4 regions of the Acetobacter sp. AC2005 genome follow, and region 2 is predicted to be linked to each of the others. Evidence: riboswitches for the same ligand, from Rfam matches in the RefSeq annotation. Region 2 holds a riboswitch; each other region holds the start of a gene.
What was found. Region 2 has a riboswitch for cobalamin ahead of QQM41_RS13985 (carbohydrate porin). Riboswitches for the same ligand answer to the same signal wherever they lie in the genome.
Positions count from the first base shown of each region.

Region 1: linked by a shared signal. The riboswitch ahead of QQM41_RS03905 (TonB-dependent receptor domain-containing protein) and the one ahead of QQM41_RS13985 (carbohydrate porin) in region 2 are both predicted to bind cobalamin.
Region 3: linked by a shared signal. The riboswitch ahead of QQM41_RS08050 (DUF1636 domain-containing protein) and the one ahead of QQM41_RS13985 (carbohydrate porin) in region 2 are both predicted to bind cobalamin.
Region 4: linked by a shared signal. The riboswitch ahead of QQM41_RS08150 (DUF2147 domain-containing protein) and the one ahead of QQM41_RS13985 (carbohydrate porin) in region 2 are both predicted to bind cobalamin.

Region 1 is NZ_CP149625.1:810,878-813,078, reverse strand. It holds gene QQM41_RS03910 (Na+/H+ antiporter) at 1-693, shown strand, start outside; cobalamin riboswitch at 746-978, shown strand; gene QQM41_RS03905 (TonB-dependent receptor domain-containing protein) at 1,113-2,201, shown strand, end outside.
Region 2 is NZ_CP149627.1:59,119-61,319, forward strand. It holds gene QQM41_RS13985 (carbohydrate porin) at 1-1,226, opposite strand, end outside; cobalamin riboswitch at 1,342-1,562, opposite strand; gene QQM41_RS13990 (ABC transporter ATP-binding protein/permease) at 1,777-2,201, shown strand, end outside.
Region 3 is NZ_CP149625.1:1,660,243-1,662,443, reverse strand. It holds gene cobW (cobalamin biosynthesis protein CobW) at 1-838, opposite strand, end outside; gene QQM41_RS08050 (DUF1636 domain-containing protein) at 835-1,263, opposite strand; cobalamin riboswitch at 1,441-1,678, opposite strand; gene QQM41_RS08045 (MarR family transcriptional regulator) at 1,833-2,201, shown strand, end outside.
Region 4 is NZ_CP149625.1:1,682,462-1,684,662, reverse strand. It holds gene QQM41_RS08155 (carbohydrate porin) at 1-636, shown strand, start outside; cobalamin riboswitch at 715-953, shown strand; gene QQM41_RS08150 (DUF2147 domain-containing protein) at 995-1,459, shown strand; gene QQM41_RS08145 (sorbitol dehydrogenase family protein) at 1,572-2,201, shown strand, end outside.

The sequences.
Region 1 (2,201 bases), on a different replicon from region 2:
GTGGTGGCGCGCATTGGCAGCCTGCCGTTTGAACCCACAGGTTTTGCAGGCAGCATGTTGCTGACATTTGCTGGCGTGCGCGGGGCCGTTACGCTGGCGGCTGTGCTTTCCCTGCCCGAAGGCACGGATGGCACAGATGCCTTTCCCATGCGCGATGCCGTGGTGGTGGCCGCTACAGGCGTAATTGTTCTTTCCCTGCTGGCAGCCAGCGTGTTCATTCCGCTGTGCCTGCGCTTTTTGCCGCAGGAAACGGTGGACAAGAACGCGCAGGAAGAAAACATGGCCCGCCAGAAGCTGATACGCGCAGCCCTTGCGGTGCTGACAAAAGCGCGCGCGCAACCGCCAGCGCCCAACCCGAACGGCACAGCACTGGCAAAGCCCGAGGGGCAGAATGCAGATGAAGCCCTGCGGCAGGAGGTGATAGACCGCCTGTATCAGCTGTATCACAGCCGTTTGGAAGAAGAGGACGAAACGCCGCGCATCACACCGCTAGACCGCAGCCGCGCCCTACGCCATGCGCGTATGGAACTGGCCCTGCGCCTGCAACTGCTGCGGGCCGAACGGCAGGCCATGCGGGATATGACATCGCGCAGCGAGATTAACGACCAGACAGAATGGAAGCTCCAGCAGGAACTGGATTATGAGGAGCAGGTTATTCGCTCCCAGTCTCAACGCCTCCCGCGTGAAGCCTAAAGCCTGCCGCCACACTGGGGCGTGCTTTTGTTGACAAGCCACCCCCAGCCTGTAAACCACACCGCATGATGGTTTCCCCCAAGGGGAATGAAAAGGGAACCGGGTGCCCGCGCCATTGCCTGCAATGGTTTTGCGATATTCCCGGGCTGTCCCCGCAACTGTAAGCGGCATGGATGTGCACGCACGGCGCAAAGCGCTGGCCCACTGGAACAAACCTTTCCGGGAAGGGGTGCCACAACCGAAAAACCGCAAGCCAGGAGACCTGCCATCAGCACACAGTTGCAGACGGGGCATGTCAGCCGGGGTGTGCTGGCAGGCTGGGCAAGCGGTCAGCCAATGGGGTGGTTTGTGCCCTGTGGTGGAAAAAGCCGGGCCAAGTCTCGTGGCAACGCTGTTAAACCGCGAGATTGCCTTAACCCATGCGCCTAAAAAACCTTTTGCTTACCGGATCTTCCCTGCTGCTGGTAGAAACCACTGCCGCCATGGCGGCAGATGCCGCAAACTCCGCTACATCAACGGGTAAAAACACCGTTGCTGCCAAAGTGGCCGTAACACCTGCCGCCACCGCTCCGGCGCGCAATGCGCCTCTCTCTCATGCGGTGGAGGGCCCGCAAGCTGTGCAGGCCCGCAGCACGCAGGCTTACCCGGATTACGTTACGGTAAGTGCGGCACGCCACCCCATGCGGGCGGATGAAATTGGCACGGCCATGACGATTGTGACAGAAAAGCAGATCCTCACCCAGCAGCGCCGCACGCTTACAGATATTCTGGCCCGCCAACCGGGGCTGAATGTGGTGCGTTCGGGTGGCTTTGGCGGCACCACCTCCATTTTCATGCGCGGCAACAATGCCAACGAGGTGAAAGTGCGGCTGGATGGCATGGATATTAACGATGGCAGCTCCACCTCCGGCGCGTTTGATGCTGCGCAGTTTGTTACCGATGGTATGGGCCGCATAGAAATTCTGCGCGGGCCACAAAGCGGCCTGTACGGGGCAGATGCCATGGCCGGGGTTATTGATATTACCACAGCGCAGGGGCAGGGCAGGTTTACGCCTTTTGTGCGGGTGGAAGGTGGATCTTACGGCACGTTTAATCAGGTTATGGGCGCGCGCGGCAGTAAGGGAAAGTTCCATTACAATGTTGAACTTTCCCATTACCGGCAAGATGGTTTTCATGAAATCCCGCGCTATATCGGCCGCTATTTTGGCGCAGACAAGGAACAGCGCCACCGGGGGGACAGAAACGATAACCGCTCCGCCAACATTCGCTTGGGCTATGATGTCACCCATAATTTTGATCTGGGGCTGACGGCCCGGCTGATACAGAGCAACCTGCACACCTACAGCGCCTATAATATGGAAGATGAATATTACAGTCGGCTAGGATATTACGGTGATGTAGGGAGCGAGCGTGAACACACCACACAAAATCAGGCCATTGTGCGGGGCACAGCGCATTTGTCCTCATTCGGGGGCAGGTTCGATCAGGTGATTGGTCTGGGGTATATG
Region 2 (2,201 bases):
GACTGAGGAGACTGGAGCGAGGGTCGCCAGATCATCTGGTCAATGATGCCATATACCATCCAGTTGCCCCGATCCCACCGTGGAATGCCTGTGGTGTCAGCCGCACTCCCTAAAGCCTTGCCTTGATTGTTGTAGCGATAATCAGGGAATTTGGCCGTATCGTAATATCCGCCCAGCTTGTAGATACCCGGCAGACCAGGATCCTTGGTGACGTGTGACATGTCATCAGGCTGGGGGTTGAGGGCATACTGCAGTTCGGTAATCAGCAGCGCGCCAGTGCCCATGTTGAAGTTGGCGCCATCTTCATCATTGGTGTTCTGGTTGGTGGGATCTGCGCTGTTGCCGCCGTTCTGGATGCCAAAGGAGTTGTTGCGATTGCCCGGCGGGTTGTCATCCGCTGCGGCAAACATGAAGGTGAACTTGTCTGATGGACGATAGCGGATGCGGATTGCCGGAGAAGACAGCGGCCAGGATGGCCCCCCTGCATACAGGTTGACCGATGGGGCCATGGGCCAGCCGAAGTTGGAGTTCAGATACAAGGCCCCGTAATCACTGATCAGGAACTCGGTATCCAGATCCTGCTGCCCGATCTTGACGTCCAGCTTGCCGTCCAGAAAGGACTGCTGATACCACAGCTCGAACAGTCGGGTGGAACGATCGGCCTCGAACCCGCTGACGGGGTTGAAGTTGGCCAGATGATCCTGCGAGATGGAGCGCCCGCGCAGCTGCAGGGCCCTGACGTTGAATGTGCCGCCCTTCAGCCCGATCAGCTTTTCCAGATCCACCGTCAGGGTTGGCATGGTTACCCCATCATAGGCGGGGCCAGTGCCCGAACCACTGGCGCCATCAGCCCTGGAAGCCGTGCCACCTGTGGTGTTTCCCCACAACTCATCCACTTCCTGAATGTCAAAGCTGATACCGTGTTTGGCCATCCAGTCTCGCGCGCCCCACATGTTGCCCAGCAGGTGGTCGCTCATATCTGGGGTGTCATCGCCTTTTTTCTCTGCTGCCGCGTCTTCTGAAGCACGCTGGGAATCCCGCACCGTAGCCGGATCAATCTGCTCAATCAGCGGCCCAGAATTGCCAAGACGACGACGATCTTCCTCGATTTGTGTTTCTTCACCATGTGCAAAAGTAGGTAGAGTTCCCCAAACGCCGGCAACCAAGAGCAAGCAATGCAATGAATATGGAAATTTCTTCCATATTTTGTTTGTCAGGTCAGGCATTGTTTGGCTTCACCATACAAAGTGAAGGGAGAATGCCTGAAAAATTTGAGAAGAAATCTGCCAAAGGCAGAAGAGTAAACATGACATCATCCATCTCCGGTTCCCTCGCCCGGCGATCAAACTAGACAACAACGGCAGGTCTCCTGACTTACGGGTCATCACACGTTACTCAGCCTTCCCGATGCTGCCACCAGTGGCTGCCGCTTTATGCGACCATGAAGTAATGTGCTCTCCGCCTACAGTTGCGAGGGCAGTTGCCGACTAGGTTTCAGTAATTGAAACTCCGGCATTCCCTTTCAAACCCGCTTGCGCGGGACCGTTGCAAATTGGCGCAATCCTTAACTTATTTTGGCGCCATATTTCAATCTCTCCTTGCAAATATATTATTCAATCTTCAAGCCAATAGCACTTCGTACAAAACAACCGATTATGAAAGAACTTGCATTACTACCAACCTCACCATCTCAGTGTGCAGATGCCACAAGGTAATTTACTGCCTTTTGGACATATTATAACATAACATAATTATCAAAGATCTTGGGACATTCGGGTGAAGCAACTTTTTCAGATGATGGGTGATTTATGGTTCCTCAGCCGCCCGTATTTTTCTTCTGAAGATCGTAAGAAAGCATGGTTGCTTATTATAGCAGTTCTTGGCTTAACGCTTCTTATGGTGGGGCTGGATGTATGGCAGTCTTTTTCACGCAATATCTATTATACTGCCCTACAACAAAAAGATTTATCAACATTTCTACGTGGTTTGTTCTGGTATTCTCATACCTTTGAAGGTTTTGTTCCCGGATTTTTCCTGATTGCCATTCCCGCCCTACTGGCCGGGGTTTATGCTACATACCTGCAGCAACTTCTGCAATTACGCTGGCGCACATGGATGACTCGCAGCATGAGCCAACAATGGCTCCACCAGAATACAGCCTTCCTTATTGCCATGCAGGCTGCCAACATGAATATCAGCGC
Region 3 (2,201 bases), on a different replicon from region 2:
GGCGTGCTGTATCCTGCAAGAGCGTTAAAAACTGTTCCACACTCTGTTGCTCAGGCACACGCACCACAAAACTTTCGAAGTCATCATGTTCGTGTTCGCCATCTTCTGCATCATGATGGGAAGGACGAGCGGCCAGATCAGCTTCTGCCGCAGCTCCGATACCAAGCAATATGGCCGGATCTACCTTGCCTTCCGTGGCACGTACAATCTGCACAGGGCGCGGTGCTGTGTGGCGGATTTCATCTTCAACGCGTGCAAGCGCATCTGCATCAAGCAGATCTGTCTTGTTCAACACCACAAGATCTGCAGCGTTGATCTGATCTTCAAAAACCTCTGCCAAAGGGTTGTCATGATCTAGGGATGGATCTGCCACACGCTGCTGGGCAATAGCTTCCGGGTCATCTGCAAAACGGCCAGCAGCTACTGCTGGTGCATCCACTACGGTTATCACCCCATCAACAGTCATGCGGTTGCGCACTGTTGGCCACCCAAAGGCCTTGAGCAATGGTTTAGGCAGCGCCAGACCTGATGTTTCAATAACTACATGTTCTGGCGGATCGGCCCGATCTAGCAGGGCTTCCATTGTTGGCAGAAAATCATCTGCTACCGTGCAGCACAGGCAGCCATTGGTCAGTTCGACAATATCATCTTCCTTGCAGCCTTCCACGCCGCACCCGCGCAGAATTTCTCCATCAATGCCAAGAGAACCAAATTCGTTCACCACCACGGCAATGCGGTGCCCTGCTGCACGCTGAAGAAGATTGCGCAAAAGGGTTGTTTTGCCTGCCCCTAAAAAACCAGTGATAATGGTTACAGGCACGCGAGATGCGAGTGTCATGAAGGCTCCTGTTCATCATAAAGTTGTGCGGGAACACGCCCCAGCACCATATTGGAAAGAGATGCCGGACGGCGCGAAGGCATGACCGTGCCCCGCGCGGATTTTGCATAGAGTTGGGCATACGTCAGAAGATCTTCTGCTTTTTCAGCGCCCAGATGCCCTAATAACCATGTCCAACGCTCTGGCATGGCAATAGCTGCAGTGCATCCGCGATCACAGGCAGCCAGACACTGCACCTGACGCAACAGAACCGGAGCTTCCTGCCCAGCAGCTTCTGCTTCCTGCACCAAGGTCTGCAAACGTGCATACAACTGGGCACCCGGCGGCTGATCCATAGCAGGTCCACCACGCCGACATGTGACACACACATGCAAAACAGGGCGATTCTGAGGTGATTTTTGAGAAGAATCGGACGCTTCGGCCATGCTGTATCCCTGAAATAACTACCATTCTAAAAGAACGGCTGCTTGAAAGGGGTGCAGATACCCGGCGCCCCTGCCCAGAGATGACAGAAGAAATGCACCCTATGGTGCATCTATGCCTGCCGGGCACCCCGCCAGCAGCAACGCCAGAACTTAATAATTAAGGCCCGCCTATATGCTTACGCATAAGGCACCAATGGCAGGTTTCCTGGCTTGTACCCACATATGCTCTCCCTTACAGGCCAGAACATAAAACAGCGTTCCCTACCTTCCCAGCCTGCACATAGGCCAGTGGCACATTGGGCCAGAAAGCCCATACGGAACACCATGGGTAACTTACAGTTGCGGGGGCAGCGACGGCCTTGCACCGTTCTTCCCTTTTCATCCCGTAAAGGACACCATTAGCCCGCGCACAATGCGCATAAGCGGCCTTTGCTTTCAACCCGCAGTTTTAGCCCTGCAACTTTAAAAGTCTGCTGATCTGAAACAGGATTGAGGCTTCACGCTAATGTTCCTGTGCTTTGCAGCCTTATTTCCATTATTGACGCGCAAAACAGCTATGTTATATTCGTATGAATATACTTTATATGTCAAATATTCTTTCGCTAACTAATGAGGATTCTATGACCTCCCCACGCGTTCTGCCCACACTGGATGAAACGCGTTTTTCAGACATGGCGCTTATCTTCCGCATTATGCGGTTAGCCACCGTCTGGCGCACGCAACTGGACCGGGCTTTACGCCCGCATGGCATGACATTGGCCAGCATGCGCCCGATGGCTTATTTGATGATGATGCCCGATGGCGCCACGCAAAGTGATCTTGCAGCCGCCATGAATGTGGATTGCTCGGCACTAGTACGTATTCTTGATTTGCTGGAAAAACAAAAGCTGATCACTCGCCTGCAGGATACGCGGGACCGGCGTGCCAAAAAACTTGTG
Region 4 (2,201 bases), on a different replicon from region 2:
GCATGGGGCGATGAGCCTTATACGGGCATTCAAACTCCGGTTGAATTAACGTGGGAGCCGTTTTTTGGCACGCGTAAGCTTCCCGGTCATTACAAAATCGGCTTTGGCCACGATACTTCACCTTACCCGGATATGGTTGGCACCATTCCGGCGGCTTTTGCGGGGTCTGTGCATCCACACAAGCTCAAGCCGCGTGATACATTTTATATAGAGGCAGATCAGATGGTGTATCGCAGCCATGGCGAACACCAAATGGCTGGCGGCTACGTGTTGGCAGGGTTTATTCATAACACGCCAAGTAACTCTACATTCTCAAACGAATTTTATGCTGGCGCTTCCCTTCTGGGCATTATCCCCCACCGGCCATTGGATCGTCTGGGCGTGATGTATTCCTATTACCAGCTCAGCCCCCGTCTGGCCTACGGGCAACGCATGCAGGAAGCCGCTGGCGTTCCGCTTGGCCCTTATATCAATGGACCACAAACGCATTCCGCCATTCTAGAAGCGTATTACGGCATTCCTGTCACACCGGGTTTGGTTATTACGCCGGAGTTTGAATATATGATGCGCCCCGGAGAAACCTCGGTTATTCCCAATGCCATTCTGGCGGGACTTAAGGTTATTGCTGCCCTGTAAGACAAAGCGAGGCGCAAAAACCTCTCACCTGCTCTGCTTTTCCCATACTGGCACCAAGTCCTCTTATTGCTAGAATAAATGCTTGAACAGATGGATGGTGCTGCGCAAGCGGCTTAAAAGGGAATGCCGTGCACGGTTTTTGCTTCATATTGAAGCAGAAACTTATAGTCGGCAGCTGCTCCCGCAACTGTAAGGGGAGGTTGGACCTGCTGCCGGTCACGGCTAGCCACTGGCCAGTAATACGGCTGGGAAGGCAAAAGGTCTAACACACACCATATCCCCAAGCCAGGAGACCTGCCTCCATCAGGCACATCACACCGGGCGGGATGAACCGGTAGCGGCAGGACAAGGCAGCAAAATGTACAAACATGCCTTTAGCTCATTTATAACAGCACTGCTTCTTGCATGGGGCACCATACCTTCTCATGCTCATGCAGAAAACGCCTCCACACCAACCATAACAGGGCAATGGATTACAGAAGACGGCAAAGGCGTGTTCGATATCCATAGCTGTGGCGATAAGATGTGCGGGAATCTTGTAGGGTTGAACCTAACGCAGGATGAAGAAGCTTCTGGCCGCAGAAAAACTGAATGTAACCTTCAGATGCTCAAAGGCTTCCACCCCATGGAAGACCGGCATGACCATTGGAAAGGCCACATTTTTGACCCTCAAAGCAAAAATACTTACGATGCCATTGTATGGGTGGCGGAAGACGGCTCCCTGAAATTGCATGGTTTTTTAGGTTTGGAACTCTTTGGCAGAACAGATACGTGGCAGCCATTTCATGGCCATATAGGTAATAACTGCCGCATTAACTCCTGAGCATACCTGCATCAACTAGGCATGAAATAGGTATTATGCCGTTATAACAGGTTGCAAGCTCAGGCCTTCTCTATAAAACCATTCACAATTTGGCATTCAATATTTCTCCGCAATGTTTCATTCCGACAGGGCGGAGCCCGGCTTTGTAGGGAGAACCCGAAGAATGAGACAAACGCACAAGGGGCAGCCTGTAGCGGAATGGTGTGCATCCCCTAACGCCATGCGCTTGAACAAGCTTTTACGTATGTCCCGGCGAGATGTGCTTTTAGGTGGTATTGGTCTTTCTGTTGCAGGCGCAACGGGTGCAGCCCTTGCGGCAGATACCGCTCCTGCCACTCCAAACAATGAAGATCTATCCCGCTTTATGCAGGTATCCCAGCGCCTGACAGATAGAGAGACGTTAAACCCCCAGATTGGCGCGGCCCTGTACGCCAACATCGTGCAGGCCAACGTAGATCGGAAAGACAAACTTAACGCCCTGCATACCCTGCTGGAGCGGGAAAAATTTACAACAGCATCAGCCTTTGCACATGCTGCGGAAAAATCTGATCCAAAGCTTAAAGATGTCATCCACGAAATTCTAACCGGCTGGTACCGGGGCATTGCGGATGGCAAGGTGGTGGTTTACCGCTCTGCCCTGATGTTCGACATCACCAAGGATGCCGTTTATCCCAAAACCTACGCAACGGGCGGCCCATTCTACTGGACAAGCAAGCCACCAGAAGTTGCACGCCCCAAAGGG